2 regions of the Alkaliphilus flagellatus genome follow, and region 2 is predicted to be linked to the other one. Evidence: a T-box and tRNA genes for the amino acid it is inferred to sense, from the RefSeq annotation. Region 2 holds a T-box; the other holds one or more tRNA genes.
The links. A T-box is a leader RNA that pairs with one kind of tRNA and senses whether it is charged. The one in region 2 lies ahead of KQI88_RS11590 (valine--tRNA ligase), so its partner is inferred to be a tRNA-Val.
Positions count from the first base shown of each region.

Region 1: it encodes a tRNA-Val, which carries the amino acid that the T-box ahead of KQI88_RS11590 (valine--tRNA ligase) is inferred to sense. The anticodon was not compared.

Region 1 covers NZ_JAHLQK010000001.1:869,771-877,458, reverse strand. Annotated here, with positions in the region: gene pepF (oligoendopeptidase F) at 213-2,051, opposite strand; gene KQI88_RS04065 (dicarboxylate/amino acid:cation symporter) at 2,310-3,458, opposite strand; tRNA gene KQI88_RS04060 (tRNA-Val) at 3,760-3,835, opposite strand; gene KQI88_RS04055 (RnfABCDGE type electron transport complex subunit D) at 4,063-5,025, shown strand; gene KQI88_RS04050 (FMN-binding protein) at 5,022-5,627, shown strand; gene rsxE (electron transport complex subunit RsxE) at 5,629-6,282, shown strand; gene KQI88_RS04040 (NADH:ubiquinone reductase (Na(+)-transporting) subunit E) at 6,282-6,872, shown strand; gene KQI88_RS04035 (NADH:ubiquinone reductase (Na(+)-transporting) subunit F) at 6,884-7,688, shown strand, end outside.
Region 2 covers NZ_JAHLQK010000004.1:264,247-271,934, reverse strand. Annotated here, with positions in the region: gene KQI88_RS11615 (sigma-54-dependent Fis family transcriptional regulator) at 1-999, shown strand, start outside; gene KQI88_RS11610 (L-cysteine desulfidase family protein) at 1,178-2,467, shown strand; gene KQI88_RS11605 (ABC transporter substrate-binding protein) at 2,522-3,526, opposite strand; gene KQI88_RS11600 (hypothetical protein) at 3,716-4,036, shown strand; gene pgsA (CDP-diacylglycerol--glycerol-3-phosphate 3-phosphatidyltransferase) at 4,153-4,695, shown strand; T-box leader at 4,822-5,048, shown strand; gene KQI88_RS11590 (valine--tRNA ligase) at 5,105-7,688, shown strand, end outside.

The DNA.
Region 1 (7,688 bases), on a different contig from region 2:
TATGCTTTTTATTATATACAATTTTTATACATTGGACAATAAAAAGTCGTCTAATGTTATGGTATCCACTCCTGTCCACTTAAAATTTATTGTAAATTTTCAAGTACTCAAAACATTATCAGATTCCTATTTCTTTAGAAACACTCAAAATTAGAAATGTATATTTTCTTAAACAATAAAATAGAGGCCTCTATCAACAAAGGCCCCTATTTCTAGTTTAAATTAATTTTTTTAGATAAAGCAATATTTTCCATATCATCCAGTAAGCTTTCAAATACTTTTAATGCAGATTTTATCGGCTCAGAGCTAGTCATATCTACTCCCGCCTTCTTTAATACATTAATTGAATAATCAGAGCTTCCACTTTTTAAAAAGTCTATATATCTATTAGCAGCAATTTCTCCTTCTTCTAATATTTGTTTTGAAAAAGCAATAGCTGCAGAATATCCAGTTGCATACTGATAAACATAAAAGCTATTGTAAAAATGAGGGATTCTAGCCCATTCAATGTCAATATGACTATCAACAACAATATCGGGACCATAGTACTTTACATTCAAGTCATGATAGATTTTATTCAAGTCATCTACTGTTAGAGCTTCTCCTATTTGAATCTTATCATGTGTAATTTTTTCAAATTCTGCAAACATAGTTTGTCGATAAACTGTTGTTCTAAACTGTTCTAAATAGTAATTTAATAAATACATCTTTTCATTTAAATCTTTAGTGTTTTTTAACATATAATCCATAACAAGTGCTTCGTTTACAGTAGATGCTACCTCTGCTACAAATATTTTATAATCACTATAAATAAATGGTTGATTTTGAGCAGTATAATAGCTGTGAATTGAGTGCCCCATTTCATGTGCTAATGTAAACATACTGTCTACATTGTCTTTGTAGCTCATCAAAATAAATGGATAGCTATCATAGGTTCCCCAAGAGTATGCTCCACTAGTTTTTCCTGCATTTTCATAAACATCTACCCATCTATTTTTAAATCCAGACTTTAAAATATTAATATATTCTTTACCAAGAGGTTCTAAGCCTTTCATAATCAATTCTTTAGCTTTTTCATAGCTAACTGACATTTCAATATCCTTTATCATAGGAGTATATAAATCATACATATGTAGTTCATCTACACCTAACATCTTCTTTCTTAAATTTACATATCTATGCATTAAATGTAGATTTTCATGGATTGTATCTATTAGTTTGTCATATACATCTATAGGTATATTATTATCAAATAAGGCTGCATCTATTGAACTTTTATGTTTTTTCACCTTCGCAAAGAAGTAATCCTTCTTTAAGTTTGAAGAAAATGTGGTTGCTAATGTATTTTTAAAGCTATTATATGTATTATACAGAGCAGAAAAAACGTCCTTTCTTACCCTTCCGTCAGAACTCTCTAGTAACTGTATGAAATTTCCATGTGTTACTTCTACTTCTTCACCATTTTCATCTAATATTGTAGGGAATTTCATATCAGCATTGTTTAACATAGTAAATATATCTTGAGAAGCATGAGCTATTTCTCCTGCCTGCGCAATAATTTGCTCTTCTTCTATTGAAAGTACATGTTCTTTATTCCTTAGTATTTCACTTAAATAATGTTGATATTTCTTTAATTCATCTTTTTCACTATAATATTGATTTATTTCTTCTTCAGAAATTTGTAGAATTTCCGGTACAAAGAAAGCAACGGCACTTTCCGTTTTAATATATAAACCTTGTGCCTTATCAGTTAATCCTTGGTATTTAGTATTTGTATTATCTTCATCCCTTTTCATCTTTGCATATGTATAAACCTTCAATGCTTTTTCATATAGCATTTCATAAAGATTTAATGCATTTAAAAGTCCTTTGCTATTATTAAGTTTTCCTTGGTACTGACTGAACTCTTCAATAAGTTCTTTTACTCTGTTATAATCATTTTCCCAATGACTTTCATCTTGATACATATTTTCAATAGACCACTTAAACTCTTCACTGATTTCTACTCTTTCTAACACTTTTGTACCTTTGTTATTTTTTTCTTCTCCCATTATACATTCCCCTTTCATTTTGTTTATATCTTCTTATTGAATATACTGTTTCAACATAAAATATATTTATCCTTTTTATTTATTTCCTATAACTTAAAACAATATAGGGTTCGTATATTGCTATACAATTACTCACATCCTAGTGTAAGGATTCCTTAAAATATTACTAATATTCTACGTAGTTTAGATAACCTTATAATTTATTACAAAAAATGGAAGGTTAAAAAACCCTCCATTTTATAAATAAAATATTTATTATTATTTTTTTCTAGCTATTCTATCTACTACCATAGCGATAGCACCATCACCAGTTACGTTGGCAGCTGTTCCAAAGCTATCTTGTGCCATATACAGTGCCATCATTAACCCTAATTGAGCTTCTGTAAAACCAAGCATTGATGAAAGTAGACCAAGAGCCGCCATAACAGCCCCACCAGGTACTCCAGGAGCCGCTATCATAGTTACTCCTAGCATCAAAATAAATGGAAGCATTTGCCCAAAATCTAAAGTTGTTCCTTGTAAAAGCATTACAGCAAGAGAACAAGTGGTAAGTGTAATTGTACTACCTGCTAAATGAATAGTAGCACATAAAGGTACTGCAAAGTCCGCTATCTCATCACTTACTTTATTTTTCTTAGTTGACTCAACAGTTACAGGAATTGTAGCAGCTGAAGATTGAGTTCCTATAGCAGTAAAGTAAGCAGGAAGCATATTTTTAAGAGCTGCAAATGGACTTACTCCAGCAACTGATCCGGCTACTAAAAACTGTATAATAAGATATGAAATATGAACAGCTATTACTAATAAGAATACCTTACCAAATACTGCCATAGTTTGCATTACTTCGCCTGTAAAGGCCATTTCAGCAAATATACCTGCTATATATATTGGTAACAATGGTATGATAATATTATCGATTACTTTTTCAATAATATTTTGGAATTCTTTCACAAAATCAAACATAGTTTTACCTTTGATTGAAGCAATTCCAAGACCAAGTAAAAATGCAGTAACTAAAGCTGTCATTACCCCCATTATAGGCGCTATTTCGAGTTCAAATATAGCTTTAACCTCTATGCCTGTGCCTCCTATATTAGCACCGCTAGGAATAAGCATAGGTAGTACATTACTTGCCACAAAATATGCTGCTGTACCTGCTATGATAGTCGATATATAGGCTAATCCTGCAGTGATTCCTAAAAGTTTTCCTGCTTGATCACCTAGTTCTGCAATACCAGGTGCAACAAAGGCGATAATTAATAGTGGAATTATATAACCTAAAAACTGTCCAAAGATGCCACTAAATGTCACAAGTAGTCTAGTTAAAATTTCAATTTTAGTGGTACCAATAATTATACCTAATATAATTCCGATCAGTAATTTTGGTAACAATCCTAGCTTCTTCATTCCTTCTCCTCCATTTCAATTGTTTTAGAATAATTAATAAATAATAACTTACTTAATAAGGAAGTTTTTCCATCCCTATTAAGCATTATTATATATTATATATTATCTTTATTCAATCTAAGATTAATATTATTCTGTAAATTGTCTATTTTTTATGCTTTTATATTATTTGCAAAAATTTTTAAATTAGTACTTCCTATATATCTATTAGTAAAATTTTTTTAATAAGCTTGAGTAAATAAAAGCAAGGGTTATCAGAAAATTACTTTTTTCCAAAACCCTTGCTATTACTTTGTTTAACTGGTGAGGATAATTGGACTTGAACCAACGACCTCTACGATGTCAACGTAGCGCTCTGCCAGCTGAGCTATATCCTCCAATATATTTTTTTGTACTATAATTGCTTTTAAATTCTATGTAAGTGTAATCTTAATGTTTATAATTAATTGAAATTATATCACCTAGATTTAAAATTTGCAACAATATTTGCAAATCAGGCTATTTTTCATGGTATTGTAATACATTTATAGTTTTGAACGTATATCTGTAGGGTAGACAATAGTATAGTTAAAATAAACTTGCAAATTTAAGGAGGTAAGTCATAATGAGGGAGTTTTATAAAAAAACATTCCAAAAACAAGCAGTTATGCGAAAAGTTATAATGAGTCTAATTCCAATCATAGTAGGCTCAATTTACTTTTTTGGATGGCGTACACTAGTTTTAATGGCTACTATTACTTTATTTGGAGTAGCAACAGAATATTTCTTTGAAAAGCGTCTTAACAAAAAAGTCACAGAAGCAGTATTTGTAACATGCATTTTGTTTACATTAACATTACCAGTCTCTACACCGCTATGGGTAGGAATTATAGGTATAGTCTTTGGTATTACTTTTGCAAAGGAAGTCTTTGGAGGTTTTGGGTTTAACGTATTCAATCCTGCCTTAGCTGCACGTACCTTTATTTATGTAACATTTCCAGAGCCTTTAACTATTAGTTGGAATGTGGCATCCAGTGGATTTCCAGGCGGCTTTGGAAAGTATATTACTCCTGCAGTAGATGCTATTTCCCAAGGGTCTCCATTAATACATTTTGGAGAAACCAATACTATGTTACCTTTTAAGCAACTATTTTTAGGTAATGCTACAGGATCCTTAGGTGAAACAAGTGGACTACTTATTTTAATAGGGGCATTTATTCTTTTAAGACATAAATCAGCTGATTGGAGATTAATGTTAGCGCCAGTTATAGGTTTTCTAACCTTCAGCTCAATACTATATTTAAGTAATGTATCGGGTGCACAGCATCCATTATTCTCGCTATTTTCTGGTGGATTTTTATTCTTATCTGTATTTATGACTACGGACCCTGTTACAGCACCTAAAACAAAAGAAGGCAAATGGATTTATGGAGTATTAACAGGAATTATAACTACTATTATCAGAGTATTTGGACTCTTTGTAGAAGGCGCAATGTTTGCTGTTCTAATAATGAATATATTTGTTCCAATTATTGATGAAGCCGTAAAATATATAAAAACTCCTCGGAAAAAGGAGGTATCTGCATGAAAAAATTTAGTTTTCGTCCAGTTATTTTTATGATCATTGTTACTGTAATATATACAGGCGTACTTGCTACTATTAATGAAGTAACCAAAGATAGAGTTTTATCTAATAAGGAAGTAAAAAAACAAAGTGCACTACTTTATGTTTTAGATATACCTACCAAAGGTAAAAATCCTTCAGAAATAAACAAACTTTTTAATTCTCACTTTAAAGTTGTGGAAAGCGAGAACGACATTTACTACGAGGGCTACAAAGATAACTCTTTAGTGGCTAACATTTATCCTGTACAAGGAAATGCCTTATGGGGAAGCTTGGAAGGACTTATAGGCTTAACTCCAGACTTAAATAAAATTGTAGGTATCGAGTTTTTATCCCACAACGAAACTCCAGGCCTAGGTGGCAGGATAGATGAAGATTGGTTTAAAGAGCAATTTAGAGAAGTTCTTATATCCAAAGAAGTGTCAAGAGATTATATAAATTATAAGCCAAATATGGGAGGTACGGTTGACTCTATTTCAGGAGCTACAGTTACCTCAAATTCGGTGCTAAATATTATTAATGAAAATATAGAAAAAGTAATTCTCGGTAAGAGAGGTGATAAATAAAATGTTTAAACAAATAAAGAAAATTTTTGCTGCTGGTATCATTCACGATAACCCCATATTTCGCCAGATTTTAGGTATTTGTTCTGCTCTTGCAGTTACTAACCTTATGATGAACTCTCTAGTAATGGGGCTAGGTGTAATATTTGTTACATCTTTTTCAAGCCTAACTGTATCTTTTCTTAGAAAATCTACACCTAAACATATTCGAATGATGGTGCAAACCTTAATTATATCTGCCTATGTAATTATAGTAGATATTGTTTTAAAGGCATATTTTCCTTCCATGAGTGAAGCTCTTGGTCCTTATGTCGGATTAATTATAACTAACTGTATTATTATGGGTCGCTGTGAGTCCTTTGCACAAAACAACACACCATTTTTATCTTTTATAGATGGAATAGCCTCTGGTATGGGATATACCTTGGTTTTACTTATTATTGCATTTTTTAGAGAAATTTTAGGCTTTGGAAGTGTATTTGGAATAACTATTATGGGCAATTGGTGGCCTAAATGGATATTTATGATTATGCCTCCAGGTGGATTCTTCATGCTTGCCCTATTAATATGGATAGCAAATACATATTTGGTTTCACAGCAAGATAAGCAAGTATCAAAACAAGATAAACAAGTATCTCTAGCAGGAGGTGGCAACTAATGGAAGGTATTAATCCTTTAGTAATATTCTTTGCTTCTATTTTTACTAGTAACATGATATTAGCAAACTTTTTAGGTATGTGTTCCTTTATTGCTGTATCTAAGGAAACTAAAACTTCTTTAGGCCTTGGTCAAGCAGTAACCTTCGTTTTAACTGGTACTACTATTCTAAACTATTTCATATACCACTACTTACTAGTTCCATTTGGGCTTGAATATCTTCGTTTTATAGTTTTTATTATTACAATTGCAGCATTCGTTCAATTAGTTGAAATGATAGTTGAACGTTATCTACCAACTTTATATTATTCATTAGGAATTTTTCTACCATTGATTACTGTAAATTGCGCGATTTTAGGAGTAGCTATTTTTATGGTAATTCGTGACTATAATCTTTTACAGTCAATTGCCTTTGGTGTAGGTTCGGGGATTGGATGGATGTTAGCTATAGTAGCTATGTCTGGCATCAGACAAAAAATAAAAAGAGCTCCAATACCTAAAGGATTAGAAGGAGCTGGAATTACTTTAATAATAACGGGAATGATGGCTTTAGCCTTTATTGGTTTTTCAGGAATTGTAAATATTCAGTAGGGGGTTAGCTTATGTATAATATATTAATAACTGTAGCAGTAATTACTGGAATTACAGCAGTGCTTGCCCTTATACTAACTTGGGCCAATGTCCGTATTGCTGACTATGGAGAGTGTAAAATAGTAATAAATAATGATAAAGAACTTGTAGTCGAAGGTGGGAATACATTGTTATCTTCCTTAATCGCTAATGAAGTTTTCATTCCATCTGCCTGTGGTGGCAAGGGAACATGTGGGTATTGCAAGTGCAAGGTAGATAGTGGTGCTGGTCCTGTACTTGCAACAGAACTTACATATCTTTCAGATAATGATATAAAAAATAATGTTCGTCTATCCTGCCAGGTAAAGGTTAAGGAGGATATGAATATACAGATTCCAGAAGACTTATTTAATGTAAAACAATTTAAAGGTGCTATAGAAATTGCCAAGGATATTACACCTACTATTAAGTTTTTGAGGATTAAAATTACCGATGGACAAGAAATCGATTTTAAAGCTGGTCAGTATGTTCAGCTACTAGCACCGCCCTATGGAGATAGTACAGAAGAAGTTTTCAGAGCTTATTCAATCGCTTCTTCTAATTTTGAAAAAAACTTTATCGATTTAATAATAGGTTATGTGGATGGCGGTATTCTAACAACCTACGTACATAAACATCTTTCTGAAGGTGATAAAGTAACTTTTAACGGCCCCTATGGTGATTTTTATTTACAGGAATCTGAAGGAGATGCAGTTTTAGTTGCAGTAGGTACAGGTATGGCTCCTATTAGAAGTATACTTTATGAAATGCTACATAAGAAAATTGATCGTAATACTA
Region 2 (7,688 bases):
GTATTAAACATTGTAAACGATATTACTACTGGAAATATTATGACTAACTTTAAGGATATTATAGGAAATAGTATGTCATTTAAGAATGTAAAGCTTAAGGCAGAAAGAGCTGCAAGATCAACTTCTACTATATTAATTCAAGGTGAAAGCGGAACTGGAAAAGAGTTATTTGCAAGAGCAATACATTTACATAGTTATCAGAATAATGGGCCATTTATTGCTATAAATTGTGCTGCAATTCCAGAACAACTTTTGGAAAGTGAACTTTTTGGATATGAGGAAGGAGCATTTACAGGTGCTATAAGAGGAGGTAAGGCCGGGAAATTTGAATTGGCCAATAAAGGAACTATTTTTCTTGATGAGATAGGAGATATGCCTCTACATTTACAAACTAAGCTTTTAAGGGTACTACAAGACCATGTGATAGAAAAGGTAGGGGGCAAAGAACTTATACCAATAGATGTAAGAATAATCGCAGCAACTAATAAGGATCTGGAAAAAAAGGTTTTAGACGGAGAATTTAGACAAGATTTATTTTATAGAATTAATGTTATACCTATTAATATTCCACCCCTTAGATATAGATTGGACGATATATTTATATTGGTCGAATATTTATTGGGAAAATGCAATGATAAGTTAGGAAAACACATTAATCAAGTTGATGAAAATGTATTTAATATTTTTATGAATTATCAGTGGCCAGGAAATGTAAGAGAGTTAGAAAATACTATAGAATATGCTGTTAATATGTGTACTACTAATATTATAGAAGAAAAAGACTTGCCTAATAGGTTAATAAGACAAAATAGGATGGGAGATAAGAGTTGTTTTGAGGGCATAACTCCTATTAAAGAATTAGAAAAAAAAGAAATTGAAAAGGCACTTCTATATTTCCAAAATAGAAATCAGTCTATTAACTGTGCAGCAAAGGCACTGGGTATGAGTAGGGCAACCCTATATAGAAAGATAAAAGAATATGAAATAAAGATAATATAAATAAAAACAGTCTCAAAATGATACGAAATATCATTTTGAGACTGTTTTTATAAAACTATTATCATTTTGAGAAAAAGTATTAAAATAATGGCTATTTTTCAATGATTTTATGTTGGCATGATAATTGCTTTTTTAAATCTATATAGTGAAATATAGACTTAAGAGGAGGTTAATTAGCATGCAATTAGAAGAATTGATATTAAGAACATTAAAAGAGGAAGTAGTACCAGCAATGGGATGTACAGATCCAGTAGCTGTAGCTTTAGCATGCGCAAAGGCTATGGAGTTAGTTAATCATAAAGAAATAATAAGTTTAGATATTTGGCTTAGTCCAAATATTTATAAAAATGGATTAGCTGTAGGAATACCTAATACCAATGAAGTAGGATTACACATTGCGTCAGCACTAGGGGCAATGGGTGGACGGAGTGAAAAGGGGCTTGAAGTACTAGAAGGGATTACTGATAAGGAAATAGAATTGGCAAATAAATTAATCGAAAGCGATAGAATTTCTATAAATATTAAAGATACAACAGAAAAAATATATATAGAAGTAAAATTGTATACTGAAAAAGGATATTCTATCGTAATTATACAGAACAAACATAATGAATTTGTTTATCTAGAAACAGACAAAAAAATAATATTAAATAAAATACAAACTGATAATGAAAATATAAAATCAATAAATCCTTTATATGAATTAAATATAAAAGATATTATAAGTGAAATTGAAAGAATAGATTATGAAAAGCTTAGTTTCATGTTGGAAGGTCTAGAAATGAATGAGAAAATAGCAATGGCTGGACTAAGTAAAAAGTCTGGTATGTCAGTAGGATTAACAATCTATGAAAATGTACAAAAAGGAATTTTAGCTGATGATTTAATGAATGGAGCTATGATGCTAACGGCAGCAGGAGCTGATGCTAGGATGTCTGGTATTAATATGCCAGTTATGAGTAGCAATGGAAGTGGAAATAATGGTTTAACTGCTATTTTACCTATTCTGGCTTATCATAAGAAATTCTCTGTCGACAACGAAAAATTAGCTAGGGCTATAGCTATTAGTCATATTTTAAATAGTTATATTAAGCACTATATAGGTAGATTATCAGCTTTATGTGGTTGTGGAGTAGCTGCTGCAACGGGAGCAAGTGTGGCTATAGCATGGTTAATGGGAGCTAAAGAACAACAAATAGATGCTGTAGTTAAAAATATGCTAGCAAATATAAGTGGTATGATTTGCGATGGAGCTAAAGTAGGTTGTGCATTAAAACTTGCAACCTCTGCATCTGCAGCAATTCAGTCAGCATTATTGGCTTTAAATGATCAAGTTGTTCCTAATAAAAATGGAATGATAGCAAATACCGCTGAGGATACTATTAGAAATCTAGGTATATTATCGGAGGAAGGAATGAACCTTACAGACCATGTAATATTAAAAGTTATGAGACAAATGGAAGCATAAAGTTAATTTGAAATATAGAAAACCCACTGATGTTTAGTGGGTTTTAGTATAATATTATTTATTTTTCATTGCCTCTTCTGCAAATTTTGTAGTAACAACTTTATCGTAGGGCACTCGCTGGTTCAACTCTCCCGCCTCTGTCATGACATCTTGAAGCCTATTTAGACCTTCTTCTGTCATTATAAGGTCCGGAGCCCAAGCGCCTATAGAACGGTATCTGTCTGCTACATTGGTTAATACATCTAAATCAGCATCTGGAAAGTGGGGTTGTAGCGACTTTGCTATCTCTTCCGCACTATGCTTTTCAACCCACAACATTCCTTTATATATTGCATTACTAAACTTTTGTATTATATCGGGATTCTTTTCTATATAGCTCTTTTTAGCACTGTATGCGGTATAAGGAATATATCCACTTTCTTCTCCGACTGAAGCAACTACAAATCCTTTACCTTCCTTTTCCATTAAAGATGCTACTGGCTCGAAGAGTGTTGTGTAATCCCCTTCTCCACCAGCAAAGGCACCAGCCATTACATCGAATTGAATGTCAGTACGCACATTTAAGTCTTTACCAGGTACTAAACCATTTTTCTTTAAAACATACTCTAATGTCATGTTAGGCATTCCGCCCTTACGTCCACCAAGTAGCTCTTTTCCTCTAAGATCTTCTAATTTAAAATTAGGGTTTGGCTCTCTAGCGACTATAAATGAGCCATCACGTTGAGTTAGTTGGGCAAAGTTAATAGCGTAATCTTCCTTGCCTTGATTATAAACATAGATTGAAGCTTCAGGACCCATAAAGCCAATCTCCACTTGATTACTCAATAGAGCTGCCATGGTTTTATCTGCACCTTTACCGTCTATAATCTCGACCTTTAACCCCTCTTCCTCAAAGAACCCTTCAGTAACTGCGATATAATGGGGTGCATAAAATACGGAATGGGTTACTTCCATTACTTGTATTTTAGTAAGTTCTGTCTTACCACTGCATCCTGATAAGCACATGGTGGCAATCATTATAAAAACAATTAAAAAGCTAAGATACTTTTTGTGTATCAATTTAATCCCCTCCAACTTAAAAATAGAAAACTATATAATCTATTATATTCTTATGTAAAATTTGTGTTACTTCACTGATAAACAAAGATAGGTGTTTAGAAGGGGTTTTACAACTGTTTGCTATCAAATGAATAAGAATTAAAAAACTGGCATAAAATCTTAGTATAGTGGGCTAGAGGGGGGATTAGATTGTTCAATATAAAGGTTAATTACGGAACTAAAAGTAGATATGGTTATATAAAAGGAGAAATTGATAATTTTAGTTGGTTTGCATTAGTTCATAAGGATGAAGTAGAATTTGGAATAAGTCCTGAAAATCTAGAAATAGGTAAAGGTAGAGTATCTAGATTATGCTTATATAAGGATATACCTATGTCAAACTATACAAAGAGACTAATTTATGCTAATTATAAAAGAGAATGGGATGTATTTAATAGAACCTATGAAAAAATGATAATGGATTTAGTTGGATATTTAGATAGGATATATTCTATTAAGGCAGTAAAATAATATAAAGCTTAAATCAAATAATTTCCGGTATAAGTTTTGCAAATTTAATGGAATATGATATTATTTATATTGTATAGTACATAGTCACAAAAATTGCTCTGAGAAGAGGTGTATTAATGAATTTACCAAACATATTGACTACCGTGCGTTTTGTGCTTATACCATTATTTGTAGGAGTATTTTTTTCACCTTTAGAAAAAAGCTTATTATATTCTGTTATAATCTTTATTCTTGCAGGAATTACAGATGTTTTAGATGGATATATTGCAAGAAAGTATGATGCTATAAGTAAGTGGGGACAAGCTATGGATCCGCTGGCAGATAAATTAATGCAGCTAACAGTACTTATCTGTTTTACATCAAAGCAGTTTATACCAATATGGGTTATAAGCATATACGGAATAAAGGAAATTTCTATGATACTGGGAGGAATTGTTCTATATACTAAGAAAGATAAATTAGTAGTCCCAGCAAATTCCTATGGAAAGATAGCCACTATAGTTTTTTATATCGCTATTTTAGCTATAGCTTTTGATTTTATATATGGTAAAGCTTTGATTATAATTGCAGCATTACTTACTTTATATGCATTTGTAAGATATGCACTCTTAGGAATACAGGAAATAAAAAAACCGCCAATTTCTGGAACACCTGAGTAAAAATTAGTGTTATAATATAATTATAGTTATGATACTTAAACATTATATTATATAATAAAAAATAAATGTGAGAAACCTATTGACAAATGCTGTTAAATGGTTATAATAATATTAAATTTTATTAAGAAATCAACAATGATGAAGAGGAGTAAATAGTACACCCTTAAGAGATAAAAACCCATAGGCTGAAAGGTTTTTTAGGGCAAAGGCTATTGAAGGTAGCTTCTGAGTTTCTACATTGAATAGAGTAGGTGTAGACGGGTAAACCGTTATATTTATTTAAGTGTCTATTCACATTATTTTTTGTAAATAGAAATTAAGGTGGTACCGCGAATATATCCTTCGTCCTTATTTTGGACGAAGGATTTTTTTATTTAAGAAAATATAAAATTTGAAGGAGGAATAGATAATGGAAAATAATTTAGAAAAGAATTATAATCCTCAGGCGTTTGAAGAACGTATTTATAAACATTGGATGGATGCTAATTATTTTAAAGCAAAAGTAGATCCAGAAAAAGAACCATTCAGCATTGTTCTACCGCCACCAAACATAACAGGACAACTCCATATGGGTCATGCACTAGATCATACACTTCAAGATATTTTAATTCGTTGGAAAAGGATGCAGGGTTATGAAGCTCTATGGCAGCCAGGCACAGACCATGCAAGTATAGCAACAGAGGTAAAGGTAGTTGAAAATATTAAGGAAGAAGAAGGACTAAGTAAGCTAGATGTGGGTAGAGAAGGGTTTTTAGAAAGAGCCTGGAAGTGGAAAGAGGAGTATGGAGGAAGAATAGTAGATCAAATGAAAAAATTGGGGGACTCTTGTGACTGGTCTAGAGAACGATTTACATTAGACGAAGGACTTAGTAATGCAGTAACAGAGGTATTTATCAAATTATATGAAAAGGGATTAATATATAGAGGAAACCGTATTATTAATTGGTGTCCAGAGTGTAAAACTTCTCTTTCAGATGCAGAAGTTGAACATGATGAGAAGGCAGGACATTTTTGGCATATAAACTATCCAATTAAGGATAGTGATGAAGTAATAGAAATTGCAACTACAAGACCAGAAACTATGCTTGGTGATACAGCTATTGCAGTACATCCAGAAGACGAAAGATATAAGCACTTAATTGGTAAATATGCAATTTTACCTTTAGTTAATAGAGAAATTATCATAGTAGCCGATGAATATGTAGATCCTGAATTTGGAACAGGAGCTGTAAAGATTACTCCAGCCCATGATCCTAACGACTTTGAAGTAGGACTAAGACATAATCTTCCTCAAATTATTGTTATGAATGATGATGCTACAATAAATGCAAAGGGTGGCAAATATGCAGGTATGTCAAGATACGAGGCAAGGAAGGCTATTGTAAAGGATTTAGAGGAACAAGGATTGTTAGTTAAAATTAAGGAGCATAGTCATAATGTAGGCCAATGCTATAGATGTGATACAGTAGTGGAACCTTTAACATCAGATCAATGGTTTGTAAAAATGGAGCCTCTTGCAGCACCAGCTATTGAAGCTGTTAAGGATGGAAGAATTAAATTTATTCCTGATCGTTTCTCTAAAACCTATTTACATTGGTTAGAAAATATTAGGGATTGGTGTATTTCTAGACAATTATGGTGGGGTCATCGTATTCCAGCTTATTATTGCTCTAGTTGTGGACACCTAGTTGTTTCAAAGGAAGCACCAACTACTTGCGAAAAATGTAATTCAAATAACTTTAAACAGGATGAGGATGTATTAGATACTTGGTTTAGTTCAGCTCTATGGCCATTCTCCACATTAGGCTGGCCAGAAGGAACTAAGGAACTTGAATATTTCTACCCAACAGATGTATTAGTAACAGGATATGATATTATTTTCTTCTGGGTAGTTCGTATGGCTTTTTCAGGACTAGAGTTTATGAATGATGTACCATTTAAACATGTATTTATTCATGGACTTGTAAGAGATGCAGAAGGTAGAAAAATGAGCAAATCCTTAGGGAATGGTATTGATCCCCTTGAAATTATAGATCAATATGGAGCAGACGCATTAAGATTTACTCTAGTTACGGGAAATTCCCCGGGAAATGACATGCGATTCCATATGGAAAAATTAGAATCTAGTCGAAATTTTGCAAATAAGTTATGGAATGCTACAAGATTTGTATTAATGAACTTAGATGTTGATTATATTGATAAGGACAGTGTAGAGTCTGAACTTACTGTGGTAGATAGATGGATAATTTCTAGACTTAATAAAGTAGCCAGAGAAATAACAGAAAACATGGATAAATTTGAGTTAGGTCTTGCTGTACAAAAACTTTATGATTTTATATGGAATGAGTATTGTGACTGGTATATAGAGTTAGTAAAACCAAGACTTTATGGTGAAGATATTAATAAGAAAAGAGCGGCACAATATACTCTAACCTATATATTAGAAAATATTTTAAAACTTTTACATCCGTTTATGCCATTTATAACAGAAGAAATATGGCAAAATTTACCTACTGTAAAAGATAGTGTAATTGTAGCAGAGTGGCCTAAGTACAAAGAAAATGAAATATGCAGTTTAGCAGAAGAGCAAATGGAATTAATCATGAGTGCAATTAAAAGCATTCGTAATGTTAGAGCAGAGATGAATGTTATACCTTCACGAAAGGCAAAGCTTATTGTTCTAACTACAAAGGATGCAATTGCTAAAACAATATTAGACAACGAGGAATACTTTAGGACTTTAGCAAGTGTTTCAGAAATTGAGTTGGCAAAAAGTAAAGATCAAATACCTTCTGATGCTGTATCTACAGTTATTCAAGGAGCTGAGCTGTTTTTACCTTTAGATGACTTAATTGACTTTGAAAAGGAAATTGAAAGATTAGAAAAGGAAAAGTCAAAACTAGAGGGAGAAATTAAAAGAGTAGTGGGTAAACTTTCTAACGAAGGATTTGTTAGTAAGGCACCAACTCATTTAATTGAGGAAGAAAAGCAAA